DNA from 4 places in the Massilia sp. PWRC2 genome. Region 4 is predicted to be linked to each of the others. Evidence: predicted binding sites of a transcription regulator. Region 4 holds the regulator's gene; each other region holds the start of a gene.
What was found. The regulator sigma-54, encoded in region 4, starts transcription at its own class of promoters, with help from an activator protein. The targets are predictions, from matches to a motif close to TGGCANGNAANCTGCTTT.
Positions count from the first base shown of each region.

Region 1 (3,645 bases), on a different contig from region 4:
CGCCAGCAGGGTGCGGCCTTCGCCTTCCCACAGGGTTGGATAGGCCGTGACGCGGCCGTCGGCATCCCAGTGCGAGGTGGCGCCCAGGCTGTACTTGACCAGGTGCCAGCAAATCGAAAAGCCCGCTTCGAAGGCCTTGGTGTATTCGCCCGGAAAAATTTTCTCGCCAGCCGACAGCGCGTAATCGATGCGCTCGCGCGGCGTGCGCGCGCTCATCTCGGCGCCGTCGGCGCCGTAGCTGAAGTAACCGAGCAGCGTGCCCTTCTTGCCCTGCCAGTTCGACGACGGCAGCGAAATCAGGTTGATGCCCTTGATGTCGGTAAACACATGGCCGCCGTAAATGCCGTGCTTCGTTTCCCAGAAGCGCTCTTTCATCTGCAGCCCCATCTTGCACAGGGGCGAATAGGTGACGCTCTGCATGGCCGTCTTGAAGGCAGCGGAGAAATCGGTGTCGATGCCGCGCAGCACAGAGACGGGAATGGTGCACAGGCAAAAGTCGCCCTTGACGATGGCGCGCTTGCCGCTGACGGTGTTGAGGACGTGCACCGCGACGCCATCGGCCAGATTGACCAGTTTGGTCACTTCGGTGTGGTAGCTGATCGTCTTGCCGACCCGCTTTTCAAATGCGCGGGCGATCATGTCCATGCCGCCAACCGGCTCGAACATGGTCTTTTGCTGGACGAAGGTGCTGACCGATTTGTACATCAAGCCCAGCTTCGATTGCAGCAGGTCGGAAAAGCCCAGCGGGTCGGAAGGCACACCAGCACCGGGCTCAATGCCGGCGCCCGGATTGACCTTGAAGCCGCGCCCTTCGGTGCCCTTGTAGTCGAGTTCCTTTTTCGACAGATAGCCTTCATTGACCAGGTAATCGATCAGCAGCACCTTGTCGGCCGCCGTCACCTGCTGGTCGAGCATGCCGCGCTTGAGCGACTTGGCCAGCAGTTCGTCGACATAGCCGCGCAAGTCGGCCTTCACTTCGAACATGCGCAGGCGCTTCTGGTTCAGCGGTCCCTGTACCCGCTCGTTGTAGACGTAGGCGGCATCGTTGTCGTTGTTAAACAGCTCGAGCTTGACGTCGAACTCGCTGGTGTAGTGCAGCGTCGAGTAATGATTGAACGGGATGCGCCATGGTCCCAGGTTGATGTACTCGCCGGGGGCGAAGTCGCATACCTGCTTTTCGGCACCGAGTTCTTGCAGCACCTTGCCGCGCCGCGCCGTCTGGATGCGGCCACCGGCAACATCGCGCGCTTCGATCAGTTTAATGGTGTAACCGAGCTTGCCCAGCTCATAGGCGGCGGTCATGCCGGCGATGCCGGCGCCGAGGATGACGACGGTCTTGCCCTTGCCACTGCCCACCAGCGGCGGCGGTGCGCTGGCAGTCGAGGCGCTGTCCATGCCCCACGCTTTCATTGTCGCCAGCAACATGCCGGTGCCGCCCAGCGCAAGCGCCTTGACCAGGAAATCACGGCGGGTCGGCGCGCTGGCCGCGTCGGTGGAAGGTAAAGCAGTGTTTGGCATGGTGTTCCGAGCATGAGGTTGAAGGAAAAAGCCGGTGCGTCGCAAGGGCGCGTCCCAGTTCTGTTCAGCAAGATCCATGCCCAGTTTTTGATGCCGCCGTACGCCCTCTGACAGGCAGCACACGCCCGGCGCGGGGGCACCGCCCGCTGTGCTGTGCTTTAAGCGTGCGTCACGAAATTGGATTTTGTGTATTTTGGTGCAACGCATCATCAAGGGGCGTTCTGCGCACAGCCAGCTGCCACGGGCGCGATGGCGGCCAGGCTGACGCTTTGGCCCGATGCGCAGGGGGTGATCACCGCAGGCGCCACTGTGGAAACGGGCAGCAGGCATGCCCTGTCACGCCTGGCATACATTTTGCTGCAGTCCTTACAACATGGCGCCACCCAGGTGGCCGATGTAACCTTACCGCCGCTGTCACTTTGAAAGAGGATTGAACGATGCACGCTTCCCCCCTGTTTGCCCGCATCAAGCTTGCCGCCCTGCTCGCCGTGCTGCCACTGGCCGTCACGGCGCATGGCGAAGACATCAAGCGCGTCAGTTCGGCCACCTCGCAAGCGCCGATTTCCACCACCGTCGTGGTGCCCAGCGGCAGCCGCCTGGTGTTCTTGAGCGGCAACCTGGCGGACCTCGCCAATCCCGCCGCCGCCAAAGGCAGCATCGAAGCCTACGGCAACACCACCACCCAGGTTATCTCCATCCTCAAAAAATGCGAAAAACTGCTCGCTGCCGAAGGCTTGACGCTCGCTGACGTGGTCAAGGTCAATGTCTTCATGGCAGGCGACCCTGAACTGGGCGGCAAGATGGATTTTGCCGGCCTGAATGCGGCTTACAGCCAGTTTTTCGGTAGCAGCACGCAACCGAACAAGCCGGTGCGCACGGCGCTGCAAGTGGCGGCGCTGCCGATGCCCGGTGGCCTCGTCGAAATTGAAATGACTGCAGCGAAGGCGCCCGCGCCCGCCAAATAAGACCTGGCAAGACCATGGCGTCCGGGCCGCGACAACGGAGGCACCCCCGACGCAACACCCTGTGAACCGCACAACACCCGCATCCGAGGTGGCGGCAGCGCTCGTCCTGACATTTACCTTGCTGTTCACCACCGCCACCGAAGGAGCCGTATCCATGTTGCCTCTGTCCCGTCCCGCCGCCCGCCGTCGCGCCGTTCCTGTGCCTACCCTGCTGGCAAGCCACATCGCCAGCCTCTTTGGTAAACAAGGTAACCAGTCCACCCAGGGCTGGACCCGTGGCAAACACATTCTGCGCGGCTCGGCTGCCCTCGTCATGCTCTTGCAAGCGGGCCTGACGCTGGCGACGCCGGTGGAGGACGCCGTGGCCGCCGCCGCCGTGGCCCCCGCCACTGCCGCCGCCCCGGCGATGGAAGCGGTGATCGTCACCGGCACCCGGCGCGGTGGCCTGAAAGCGGTCGACAGCGCCTCGCCCATCCAGGTGCTCGACTCCGGCTCGCTCGAACGCACCGGCCAACCCGACCTGATCCAGGCGATGGCGCAAAACCTGCCCTCGTTCACCGCCCAGGCCTTCGGCGGCGACGCTGCCAACCTGACCCTGTCGGCGCGCTTGCGCGGGCTGTCGCCGAACGACACCCTGGTATTGATCAACGGTAAGCGCCGCCACACCACCGCCAACCTGGCGGTGCTGGGCGGACCGTTCCAGGGAGGCGCCGCGACCGACCTGAACTTCATTCCCGTGGCTGCCATCGACCACATCGAAGTGCTGCAAGATGGCGCCGCCGCCCAGTACGGCACCGATGCCATCGCCGGCGTCGTCAACATCATCCTCAAGAAAGACAGCAAGGGCGGCAGCCTGACCGCCACCGGCGGACGTTATTTTGACGAAGGCGGCAAGACCGGCGACGTCTCGGTCAACCTGGGCCTCGAGCCCAGCGAGCGCAGCTTCATCAACCTGAGCGCCGAGAGCAAGTACCACGGTCACAGCGACCGCAGTTCGATCGACCCGCGCGTGGCCTCGGCCGCCAACCAGGCGTCGATGCCGAACCTGCTGCTGGCGCCGGGCTTTCCGTATCTGAACCATATCGCCGGCGATGCCGCTTACCACATCGGGCTGTTGTCGCTCAACAGCGGCGTCGACCTCGGTAACGGCACCGAGCTGTAT
Region 1 is NZ_JAFCUW010000008.1:31,615-35,259, forward strand. It holds gene ACP7BZ_RS15855 (flavin monoamine oxidase family protein) at 1-1,518, opposite strand, end outside; gene ACP7BZ_RS15860 (RidA family protein) at 1,956-2,483, shown strand; gene ACP7BZ_RS15865 (TonB-dependent receptor plug domain-containing protein) at 2,638-3,645, shown strand, end outside.
Region 1: a site for sigma-54 is predicted at 1,583-1,600, ahead of ACP7BZ_RS15855 (flavin monoamine oxidase family protein). Genes of this name have one in related genera too.

Region 2 (3,645 bases), on a different contig from region 4:
GCTGGAACACGCGGCCGCGTTCAATGGCGATCCCAAGCGCGTGGCGGTGGGCGGCGAAAGCGCCGGCGGCAACCTGGCCACGGTGGTGTCCATCATGGCGCGGGACCAGCATGCTCCCCTGCCAGTGCATCAGTTGCTGGTCTACCCGGTGGTCGACAACGACATGACGCGGCCCTCCTACGTGCAGAACGTCGCCGCCAAACCGCTCAGCAAACCGATGATGGCATGGTTCTTCAAGCACTACGGCGCCGATCCGACGAGCGCGATGGCGCTGCCGCTGAAGAATGCTGACCTGAAAGGCTTGCCAGCAGCGACCATCGTCGCCGCCGAGATCGATCCACTCCTGTCGGAAGGCAAAGCCTACGCCGACGCACTAAAACAGGCTGGGGTGAAGGTCGACTACAGACTCTACAGCGGCGTTACCCACGAGTTCTTCGGCATGGGCGCTGTCGTGCCAAAAGCGAAAGAGGCAGAACAGTTTGCGGCCGATGGCTTGATCAGGGCGTTTACCAAATAAGCGCGCACATGGCAGACCAGCTCGGATGACCGGCGCCGATCGACACCGTCCGGGCAAGCAAGCGCGGCATGTGGGGATGTGCAAGCTGGCTGGGGGATTGTTTCGTGCACCGGCGCCGCCAGCCCAGTGTTTGTAGCCGGTGCGCGCCTGGGCATGGCACTCATGAGCAAAAAAGCCCGCGCGCGGCGGGCTTTCCTCCAGCAGGCGTCCGGCGCTTATGCCTGACTGGCCGGCTTCGACTTGCGTCTGGCGACGAGTGCGCCCATCAGGCCCAGACCCAACAGGGCCACGCTGCCTGGTTCGGGAACTGCCGTGGTCCCGTCCACGCTGATTTCATGGAATGAAATCTGGCTGCCGTTAAGCGACAGGCGGAATGCGTCGGCCGTGACGCCGCCGAAGTTGAGCAGGTAGTTATTCGCCGCGCCGGTCGTGATGCCCAGCGCGCCAGTCGTCGTGCTGGCCGCGGTCTGCCATGCACCACCGTTGAGCGCATACTCCAGTACCACGCTGGTCGTGCTCGAATACGAACGCGACGCCAGGAACGTCAAGGAATTGAGCAGGTAGTCGGCACCGCCGTTGAATGCGAATTCTATCGTGTTGGCATTGGACGGATAGCCGCTGTAAAGGCCGTTGTAACCGGTCTGACTAGAGGTCATCGGCGTGTATCCGTCCGACAGCAGGGTTTGCACCTGAGCGAGCTGCGTGGTGTTATTCAGGCTACCAAATTCGCCGACTGCGTTCCAGTCGGTCCGGCCCAGCGCGAACGTGCCGGTGAGGCTGGTCAGGCTATAGCTGCTGCTGTCGATGGTGCTTGCACCGGCTTGCGCGGCCAGGCCCAGGGCTGCTGCGATGACGAAGGCATTGAAGAGTTTCATGAGACTTCCTGTTGTAGGTTGATGCTGCACCTGTAAGCAATATTAGTGCCACAAATAAATTTAACTTACAAATCATCAACTTAGGGTTTTTAAGTCAATCTCAATTACGCGTGTGTAAAATTATTCGACAGTCTGATTTTACGAAGCTGGCGGCTGACCAGGAGCGCTGGACGTGCAAAAAGTCCCACCGCAGCGCGGCCACGCGAAGGCTCGCTCACTACGTCGTCGCTGTCGGCAACGATGCGCATGGTCAGGTCGCCGCCCGCACGGCAAAGCCGACCGCCATCGTGCCCGGCGAGAGCCAGGCGCAGCGCTGGCCCGCATTGCTGGTCCCTTGCAGCGCATCGCTTGTGCGCTGTTCAAGGTTGAGCAACACCTGAGATGGTGCGGTAGTGAGGAATGCGGGCCCAGATACCGGTATGCCGCACCGTTGAGCCGTGCCGGAAACTGCGCACCTTTGGGTGTAGTATGAATTTCAGCCACGCGACCTCGCTGCATGAACAGATGTTGCCCGTCGTGAAATACGCTGCGTGGCTGCCTGAAAAAGCAGTTCATCGTCGCCATTGAACGAGTGCGCCAGCCCCCCCCTTGCAACACCCACCTCTTACATTGAAGGACACCATGAACATTGGAATCATCGGCGCCGGCCATATCGGCAGTGCCCTCGCCGTGCGGCTCGTCAGTCTCGGTCACTCGGTCTATATCGCCAACTCGCGCGGGCCTGAAACGCTCAAAGAGATCGCCCAAAAAACCGGTGCCAAGCCGGTGACGGCCCAGGAAGCGGCGCGCCACGGCGACATCATCGTCGTCACCATTCCGCTCAAAAACATCCCCGACCTGCCAAAAGACCTGTTCACGGGCGTGGCGGCCGAGGTGCCGGTCATCGACACGAGCAACTACTACCCGATCTTGCGCGACGGTCATATGCCGGAACTGGAAACGGGCGACCTCACGGAAAGCGAGTGGGTGCAGCAGCACCTGGGCCGCCCGCTGGTCAAGGTATTTAACAATATCTACGCTGACCACCTGCAGAACAAGGGCCTGCCTGCTGGCACACCTGGTCGCATCTCCCTGCCGGTGGCCAGCGACGACGCCGCGGCCAAGCGCAAAGTGATGGCGCTGGTCGAAGAACTGGGCTTTGACGCGGTGGACGACGGCAGCCTGCACGAGTCGTGGCGCCAGCAACCCGGCACCCCCTGCTACGGTGCCGACCTGCCTGCCGACGAACTGCGCGCGCATTTCGCCAGTCTCGGCCCCCGCCGCAGCCAAGCGCAACATGCCGAGTACCTGGCCAACCACGCCAAGCAGGAACAGGCGATGGCTGCCCAAGGCAACAAGCTGGAATAGCACACGGCCACAAGGTGCGACTAGCGGGCGGAGGCAGCCGGTAGCGGCCCTGACAAACACGCACCCGCCGGTCTGCTCACAGTGCCGCGCCGATGAATGTTGATGGGACCTGCTGCCCCGGCTTTCTCCGCCCCGGCAACGTGCCTGGAGCAAGAAAGCTGCCAATTGACGGGGCAGCGCAGAGCCTCGGTCCGTGTTCTGCAGCATTTTCAGTCCACTGCAGTGAACTGCAAGGCACGTGCCGGAGTCTTTCTATCGGTCGAGCTCGGCCACCGGAAAGCCATCCTGCCCCATTGCTTCTGGTAGCCGACCAAACCATACAGGCGAAGCAGCGCGTCCGCCATGCGTCGAAACTCAGCGCGACAATTTGCACGCGCTACAGAAAAATTCGAATGCCTCCCCCCCGCACCGATACAACCATGACCCGACTTGCACAATTAAGTTATTGAACAGTTCTGGAATACAATAGGCTTTTAATCAACAGTGCAAGCCGCCGTCGATGGCCTCCCTCCCCCACTACGACCAGCACGCAGCCCGCCTGGTGGAGCAGTACGAGTCGCTCGCGTTCGAAGCCGTCCACGACAGCCTGCTCGACTTACTGCCGCCAGCCGGCGCCACCATCCTCGACGTCGGCGCCGGTTCCGGGCGCGACGCTGCGTGGCTGGCCGATCGCGGCTACGAGGTGGTGGCGGTCGAGCCGTCCGCCGCCATGCTGGCCCACGCGCGCGTGCTCCACCCCTGCAGTCGCATTCACTGGGTAGCGGACTGTCTGCCGGACCTGGCACAAGTAGGCCGCCTTGGCCTGAGCTTCGATCTGATCTTGCTGTCGGCCGTGTGGATGCACATTCCCCCCGGGCAGCGCCACCGCGCCTTGCGCAAACTGGCGACCTTGCTGGCGCCGAAGGG
Region 2 is NZ_JAFCUW010000002.1:435,681-439,325, reverse strand. It holds gene ACP7BZ_RS06790 (alpha/beta hydrolase) at 1-517, shown strand, start outside; gene ACP7BZ_RS06785 (PEP-CTERM sorting domain-containing protein) at 733-1,392, opposite strand; gene ACP7BZ_RS06780 (hypothetical protein) at 1,643-1,768, opposite strand; gene ACP7BZ_RS06775 (NADPH-dependent F420 reductase) at 2,014-2,739, shown strand; gene ACP7BZ_RS06770 (methyltransferase domain-containing protein) at 3,239-3,645, shown strand, end outside.
Region 2: a site for sigma-54 is predicted at 1,426-1,443, ahead of ACP7BZ_RS06785 (PEP-CTERM sorting domain-containing protein). Genes of this name have one in related genera too.

Region 3 (3,645 bases), on a different contig from region 4:
CGTTTGCTGGCGAGCAGCTCGCCTTCGATGCGCAGCCGTTCGGTGATATCGCTCACGATGGCCGTGTAGCAGGTGATGTGTCCGAGATTAAAATGGGAAATCGATACTTTGGCGGGAAACTCCACCCCATTCGCACGCACCGCAGTCACCGCGTCGGAGCAGCCCGTGCGCCGCGGCGCTCGCCTGCGATGCGCAGCCATTCCGGGAGTGCCGAAAGAAAGCGGCGCCTGCTTGCACGCCGCCGCCGGGTCGCTCGTGGTGTTTGGCGTGTTGGTTCACCACGGCAAAACGCCCGGCGTGGCAGTAATGGTGTTCAGCTACAAATGGGACAGCACCGGGCAGTGCCAAGCGCGGCCTGACCAGTGCCCCTGCTGTTGGCGCTTGCAGAAGGGGGGACTGGCGCCAAGTGAACTCGATCCCAGTTGTCCGTTGACCGAACTGCATTTCCGCCATGGCGGGCGTTTCGGCGAACTCACTGGTAAAAGGCCGGCGGCGCAGGCGCCGCCGTGGCGGTCAGGCCGTGTGGCGACGGCGCGCTGCGATCAGGCCGACCAGACCCAGGCCGAGCAGGGCAATGCTGCCTGGCTCGGGTACGACGCCGGTGACCCCTTCGATAACGTCGTTCTGGCAAGTCTCACCCCAGTGCATGGCAAACGAAGTCCAGTTCATCATGTCGGTGCCGGTGATGTCGATCTCGAAGGTGACCAGGCCGCCACCGACATTGAGCGTGCCATTCTTGTTGGTATCGGTGGCCGCCGTGGCGCCCGCGGCTGCCTTGCCGATCGCTGCGCCGGTATTGACGACATCGATCTGGCCATTACGGTAGACGTTGGTGGCGGCGCCCAGCAACTGGTCGGTGGTGCGCACGTTGGCGGCGTTGATATCGCTGGCCTTGGTCTTGCCGGCTGGCGCGTTCAGTTGGTACAGCGAGACCACGGCGTTTTTAATGTCCCCGCCGGTGGTGCGGGTCGTATTGCTATCGATGTTCAGGCCGTATTTCCAGAGGGTGCCGCTGTTGGCCAGATTGTCGGTGGCGTAACGGTCCGCCGCCGTGCCGGCGGGGTTCCATGCATTCGACAGAAACAGGTCGCCATAGCCCAGCGTAACGCCATTCACGCTTGCCGAGCCCGCCTTGCCGGCGTAGCCGGTGGTGATGGCGATCTTGAGTACATTGCCAACCCGGGTGATGGTGGCACTCTGGATATCGTAGGTGCTGCCGCCAAGACTGTCGCCGGAGCCGGTGGCGCCGTTGTAGCCGTCGCTGATGGTGCCCGCCTGGACGTTGCCGAATACGAAGGCGGCAAGTGCGGCGACGGCGAATTTTTGGAATGTGCTCATTTCAGGTCCTGTGTTTTTTATTATGATCTTTATAGCATGAAACATGCCACCAATAAACTAATCTTTAAAATCAAACGTTTACGAAAATTGCCACTTTAAAAGTCATCGTTGCTGTAAGAATTACCGACAAACCTGGCGACGTTGGGCGTATTGCTATGGAATAGCGTCAGAACAAATTATTGCAGAGCAACTTTAACTATGACAACATATGCCTATCCCGCAGCTGTGGGGCCGACACGCGAAGGATCAATATGTTGTATTTGGATCACAAAAGTTTTCGACCAGCATTGATTTGCATGGCGCTCAGCAGCGCCTTGCTGATGGCCGGCTGCGGTCCCGACTCACACGAAGCGGTACGTGCCAAGGCGCTCGCTTTTCAAGCCAAGGGCGATTTGAACGCGGCCGTGATCGTGCTGAAAAATTCGCTCGAACGCGCTCCCCAGGACGGCGAATTTCGCCTGCTGCTGGCGCGCGTGTATCTCGATCAGGGCGATCCGGTCAGTGCTGAAAAAGAGGTGCGGCTGGCGATCGCTGCCAGCGAGGCGGTCGATCAAACCTTGCCGGTACTGGGACGGGCTTTAAATTTGCAGGGGAAATTTCAGCAATCTCTGGACGAAACCCAGCGCAATGTCGGTTCGAAAGATCCGGAATTGCTGTGCCTGCGCGCCGACGCTTACCTCGCCTTGAACCGTGCCGACGACGCCCGTCAGCTCTACCAGTTTGCCCTCGAAACCCGGCCCCGTTATGTCAATGCCTTGATTGGCCTGGGCCGGCTGGCCTTTCTCGACCGTGACCTGGCCGCTGCCAACGGCTTTGCCACCGATGCCATCGCCGCCCAAGCCAACAGCACCGAGGCGCTGATGTTCCGCGGTGATTTATACCGCGCCGAAAACAAGACCAAGGAAGCGCTGGCCGCGTACGGCAAAGTGTTGACCATCAATCCGTTTCACCGCACCGCCAATGTCGAGCGCGCCTATCTCGATATCGGCATCGGCGACTATCCGGCGGCGGCTGCCGAACTGAAGGCGGCGCGGCTGATCGCGCCCGGAAGTTTGCTGGTGGCGTATAGCCAGGCCTTGCTCGACTTTTCGATAGGCAAGAACGTCGAAGCCCAGGATGCCATCCGCACGGTCTTGCGGGTGGCGCCGGAACACATGCCCAGCCTGCTGCTGGCGGGCGCCATCGCCCTCAACCTGGGCTCCTTGCACCAGGCCGAACAACATTTGCGGCACTATATGGAAAAGCATCCGGACAACGCCTACGCCCGCAAGATGCTGGCGCAGTCGCTGCTCAAGCGGGGTGATTCACCGGGCGCCCTGGCGGTGCTGCGGCCCGCCTTGAATGACGGCGCCAGGGACGTGCAATTGCTGGCGCTGGCGGGCGAGTCCTACATGCAGGCGGCCGATTACGATCAGGCCGGCCATTATTTTGAACGTGCCAGCGCGCTCGACCCGAAGGCAGCCAACCTGCGCGTCTCGCTGGCGATGAGCAAGCTGGGCAAGGGCGATGCCAACGCCGCGATCACCGATCTGCAACTGGCGACCCAGCTCGACAGCAAGTCGCCGAAGGCTGGCATTGCGCTGGTCCAGGCTGAGCTGAACTTGCAGAACTACCAAGGCGCATTGCAAGCGGCCAGCGCGCTCGAACAGCAGCAGGCGGGCAATCCGGTGGTGCTGGAATTGAAAGGCAAGGCGTATCAGGGCTTGAACGATGGCGTGCGCGCCCGCGCCACCTTCGAGCAGGCGCTGCAAAAACAAGCCGATTTTTTCCCGGCGCTGGCCGACCTGGCGCAGCTCGATCTGGCGGCCGGCAAGGCCGAAGCAGCCGAGGCGCGCCTGAAAGCGTTCGTCACCAGCCATCCCGCCAGTGTCGAGGCGATGACGGCGCTGGCCGCACTGGCCGACGCCGCCGGCCGCGATGCTGATACCACCGGCTGGCTCGTCAAGGCGGTCGCTGTCGATCCGACCGCAACGGCGCCGGCGGTGAACCTGATCACCCAGTACCTCAAGCTCAAACAGACCCAGAAGGCGCTCGATATTGCCCTGCAACTGAAAGTGGCCCACCCCGATGAACCGGATCTGCTCGACTTGATGGGCAAGGCGCAGCTGGCCAATGGCGATCTGGCTGGCGCCACCGATTCGTATCGCAAGCTGACGGTGGCGCTGCCGCGCTCGGCGCAGGCGCAGATGCAACTCGGTTCGCTGCTGATGGTGACAAAAAAGGATGCAGCCGCCGAGGAAGTGTTCAAGGCGGCGCTGGCGATCCAGCCCGATTTTCCGGCCGCCCAGCTGGCCCTGATCGAACTGT
Region 3 is NZ_JAFCUW010000001.1:390,857-394,501, reverse strand. It holds gene ACP7BZ_RS01790 (PAS domain S-box protein) at 1-200, opposite strand, end outside; gene ACP7BZ_RS01785 (PEP-CTERM sorting domain-containing protein) at 514-1,338, opposite strand; gene prsT (XrtA/PEP-CTERM system TPR-repeat protein PrsT) at 1,635-3,645, shown strand, end outside.
Region 3: a site for sigma-54 is predicted at 1,370-1,387, ahead of ACP7BZ_RS01785 (PEP-CTERM sorting domain-containing protein). Genes of this name have one in related genera too.

Region 4 (3,645 bases):
GCGGCGCGCACGGTCAAGCCCGTCAGTGCCAGGTAATACCCCAGCCGGCCCGGTGCATGGCTGAGAAAATAACTGCCGCCCACATCGGGAAACAGGCCAATGTTCACTTCCGGCATGGCCAGTTTGCTGCCATCGGTGACCACCCGCAAGCCGCGCTGGCGGTGCGCTTCCGACACGCCCAGACCGCCCCCCATCACCACCCCATCCATCAGGGCAATATAGGTTTTCGGATAAAAGTGAATCAGGTGGTTGAGGCGGTATTCTTCGGTGAAAAAATCTTCCAGCGAGGCGCTGCCACCGGTGGTCGGCAGCGTGCCGACGTCGTAAAAATAGCGGATGTCGCCGCCCGCGCACAGGGCCTTGTCGGTGCTGCTGCGCAGTACCACGGCGTCGATGGCATCGTCATCCTGCCACGCCAGCAGCACGTCGGTGAGCGCGCGGATCATTTCCAGCGACAGCGAATTGAGGGTGCGCGGACGGTCGAGCGTGATGATGGCGGTGCGGTTGGCGATGCGGGTCTTGACGAAGTCGGTCATGGCGGCAGAGAGAGGGGAAAACACCTATTCTAGCAGCGACGCCGGCACGCCCGACGTGACAAGGGCGCCCGCGGGCGCCCTCATCCATATTAGGGGACCTGGTGACTCAGGCAGCAGCGGCCGGCAGTTCTTCTTCGGACAGGTGCTTGATGGCCTGGTGATCGTGGTCCTGGACCTGGGTTTTGTATTTCATGACCTGGCGATCGAGCTTGTCGATCAAGCCGTCGATGGCGGCATACAGGTCGTGCGACAGGGCGTTAACGTTGATGGTCTTGCCCGGAAGTCGGAGGTTGATTTCGGCTTTTTGCCGTTTTTCTTTTTCAGTCAGATTGTCGACGGTGAGGATGACGGCAATGTCGATCACTTGATCAAAATGGCGCCGGACGCGTTCCAGTTTGCTCTGTACGTATTCACGGATGGCTGGGGTCACTTCAAGATGATGTCCGCTGATTGTGAGATTCATACACACTCCTTTGATGATGTCGCTTCCTGTTCATGCAAACCGCATAAAGCGGGACGCAGAGGAACACTGAAAAAACGATCTACAGATTCTTGCGAAGAGCGACGGGCGGGATTTTCAGCGCTTCACGGTATTTGGCCACCGTGCGGCGCGCTATGACCATACCTTGTTCCCCCAGCATGTCTGCGATCTTGCTGTCTGAAAGTGGATTCTTCGGGTCTTCCGCTCCTGTCAATTGCACGATGAGTGCCCGGATCGCTGTCGACGATGCTTCGCCGCCGGCGTCGGTCGCCACGTGGCTGCCAAAGAAATATTTCAACTCAAACATTCCATGCGGGGTCAGCATGTATTTTTGAGTGGTTACCCGGGAGATAGTGCTCTCGTGTAGGCCCAGTGTATCAGCAATTTCACGCAGCACAAGGGGACGCATGGCGACCGCGCCGTGCGAAAAAAAGTTACGTTGCCGCTCCACAATTGCTTCGGCGACCCGCAAGATGGTGTCGAAACGCTGCCGCATATTTTTGATTAGCCACTTTGCTTCCTGCAACTGGGCGCCCATCTGGCCCTCGCCCTTGCCCTGCTTGAGCAGGCTGGCGTACATATTGTTGACCCGCAGGCGCGGCATGACGTCATTGTTCAGGCTGACGGTCCAGCCGCCGCGCGCCTTGCGCACGATGACGTCGGGCACCACGTAATCGGAGGTGCCGGCGCCGAAACCGGCGCCCGGATGGGGGTTGCACTGGCGGATCACCACTTGCGCCTCGCGCAAATCTTCGTCATCGCAAGCGAGCGCTTTTTTGAGCTTGTTAAATTCGCGCTGGGCGAACCAGGTCAAGTGCTTGCAGACGATCTCGAGCGCCATGCGGCGCGTCACCATGGCGATTGCCGGCATGCGGCGAATCTGCAGCGCCAGGCACTCGCCGGCATTCCTCGCGCCCACCCCGGCGGGATCAAAACTTTGCAGCAGCGAGAGCGCGGTTTTCAGTTCGTCCGCATCGATCTCCAGCTCGGCCGGCATGCGCTCCAGTATCTCTTCGAGCGACTCGGTCAGATAGCCATTGTCGTCGAGGGCATCGATCATCAGTTCGACCAGCGCGCGGTCGCGCAGTTCCAGCATCGCCAGGCGCATCTGTTCGGACAGGTGCTCGCGCAGGGTGGTGGCGGTCGCTTCGATCTGCGGGCGCGATTCCTCGTCGTCGGGCGACTTGTTGCGCGACGCTTCGCTCCAGTCTTCGCTGTCGGCGCTGGTGTCCTGGGTGCTCTCGCCACCCATGTCGACCGCTTCGCCACTGTCGGCGTCGGCCGCCGGTGCATCGGCGTTGGGCGGTGCATCCTGGTTGCCCACTTCAGGTGCTTCGGCATTGCCGCTGGCGCCGACGGCGCCGTCGGCGAGCAGGCGCACCGAGTGGTCGAGCGGATCGTCGAGGCGCTCGAGCAGGGGATTGTCGGACAACAGATGCTCGAGTTCCTGGTGCAGCTCGAGGGTCGACAGTTGCAGCAGGCGGATCGACTGCTGCAGCTGCGGCGTGAGCGCCAGGTGTTGCGAGGTACGTAGTTGAAGTGACTGTTTCATGGCTCGCTTTTGACGGATGCTTACATGCGGAAGTGTTCGCCCAGGTACACGCGCCGCACCGACTCGTCGGCGATGATGTCGTCAGGGCTGCCCGAAGCGAGCACGGCGCCCTGGTTGATGATGTAAGCACGGTCGCAGATACCCAGCGTCTCGCGCACATTGTGGTCGGTAATGAGGACGCCAATACCGCGCTCTTTCAAAAAGCGCACGATGCGCTGGATCTCGATGACGGCGATCGGATCGACCCCGGCGAATGGTTCATCGAGCAGCACGAAGCGCGGGTTGGTGGCCAGCGCCCGGGCGATTTCCACCCGCCGGCGCTCACCGCCCGACAGCGACAAAGCCTGGTTGTCGCGCAGCTTGTCGATCTGCAGATCTGCCAGCAGGCTGTCGAGCCGCTCGGTGATCTGCGCTTTGGTCAAGGCCTTGCCGTCGACTTTTTGCAGCTCGAGCACGGCGCGGATATTCTCTTCCACCGTCAGCTTGCGAAACACCGACGCTTCCTGCGGCAGATACGACAGGCCGAGGGCAGCGCGGCGGTGGATCGGCAGGCGCGAGATGTCGACGCCGCTGATGTCGATGGTGCCGGCGTCCGACGGCACCAGCCCGACGATCATGTAGAACGAGGTGGTTTTACCGGCGCCATTCGGCCCCAGCAAACCGACCACTTCGCCGCACTCGACCTGCAGCGAGACGTCGCGCACCACCAGCCGCTTGCCATAGCTTTTTTGCAGGCCGCGCACGATCAGCGTGCTGCCACACGATTTCGCTTCGATCATGGCTTTTTCGCCGCTGCGGGAACGCCTGGCGCTGGTGCTGATGCAGGTGCTGGTGCCGGCGCTGCGCCTGGCGCCGGCGGCAGCTTCGGCTCGATCACCATCCGTACGCGGCCACCATCGGCCTTGGTGGTGCCGCTGACATCGTTCTCGACCGCATAGACTTCCTTGCGGCTGTCGTAGGACAGATAAGGCCCCTGCACTTCCTGGGTCTTGCGCTTGTTTTCGACGGTGGTGATCTTCGCCTTTGAAAACAGTTTGACGATTTCCAGCTTGTTGTCGTATTCGATGCGCTCGGCC
Region 4 is NZ_JAFCUW010000009.1:158,005-161,649, forward strand. It holds gene ACP7BZ_RS17800 (enoyl-CoA hydratase/isomerase family protein) at 1-536, opposite strand, end outside; gene hpf (ribosome hibernation-promoting factor, HPF/YfiA family) at 643-999, opposite strand; gene ACP7BZ_RS17810 (RNA polymerase factor sigma-54) at 1,079-2,569, opposite strand; gene lptB (LPS export ABC transporter ATP-binding protein) at 2,590-3,348, opposite strand; gene lptA (lipopolysaccharide transport periplasmic protein LptA) at 3,345-3,645, opposite strand, start outside.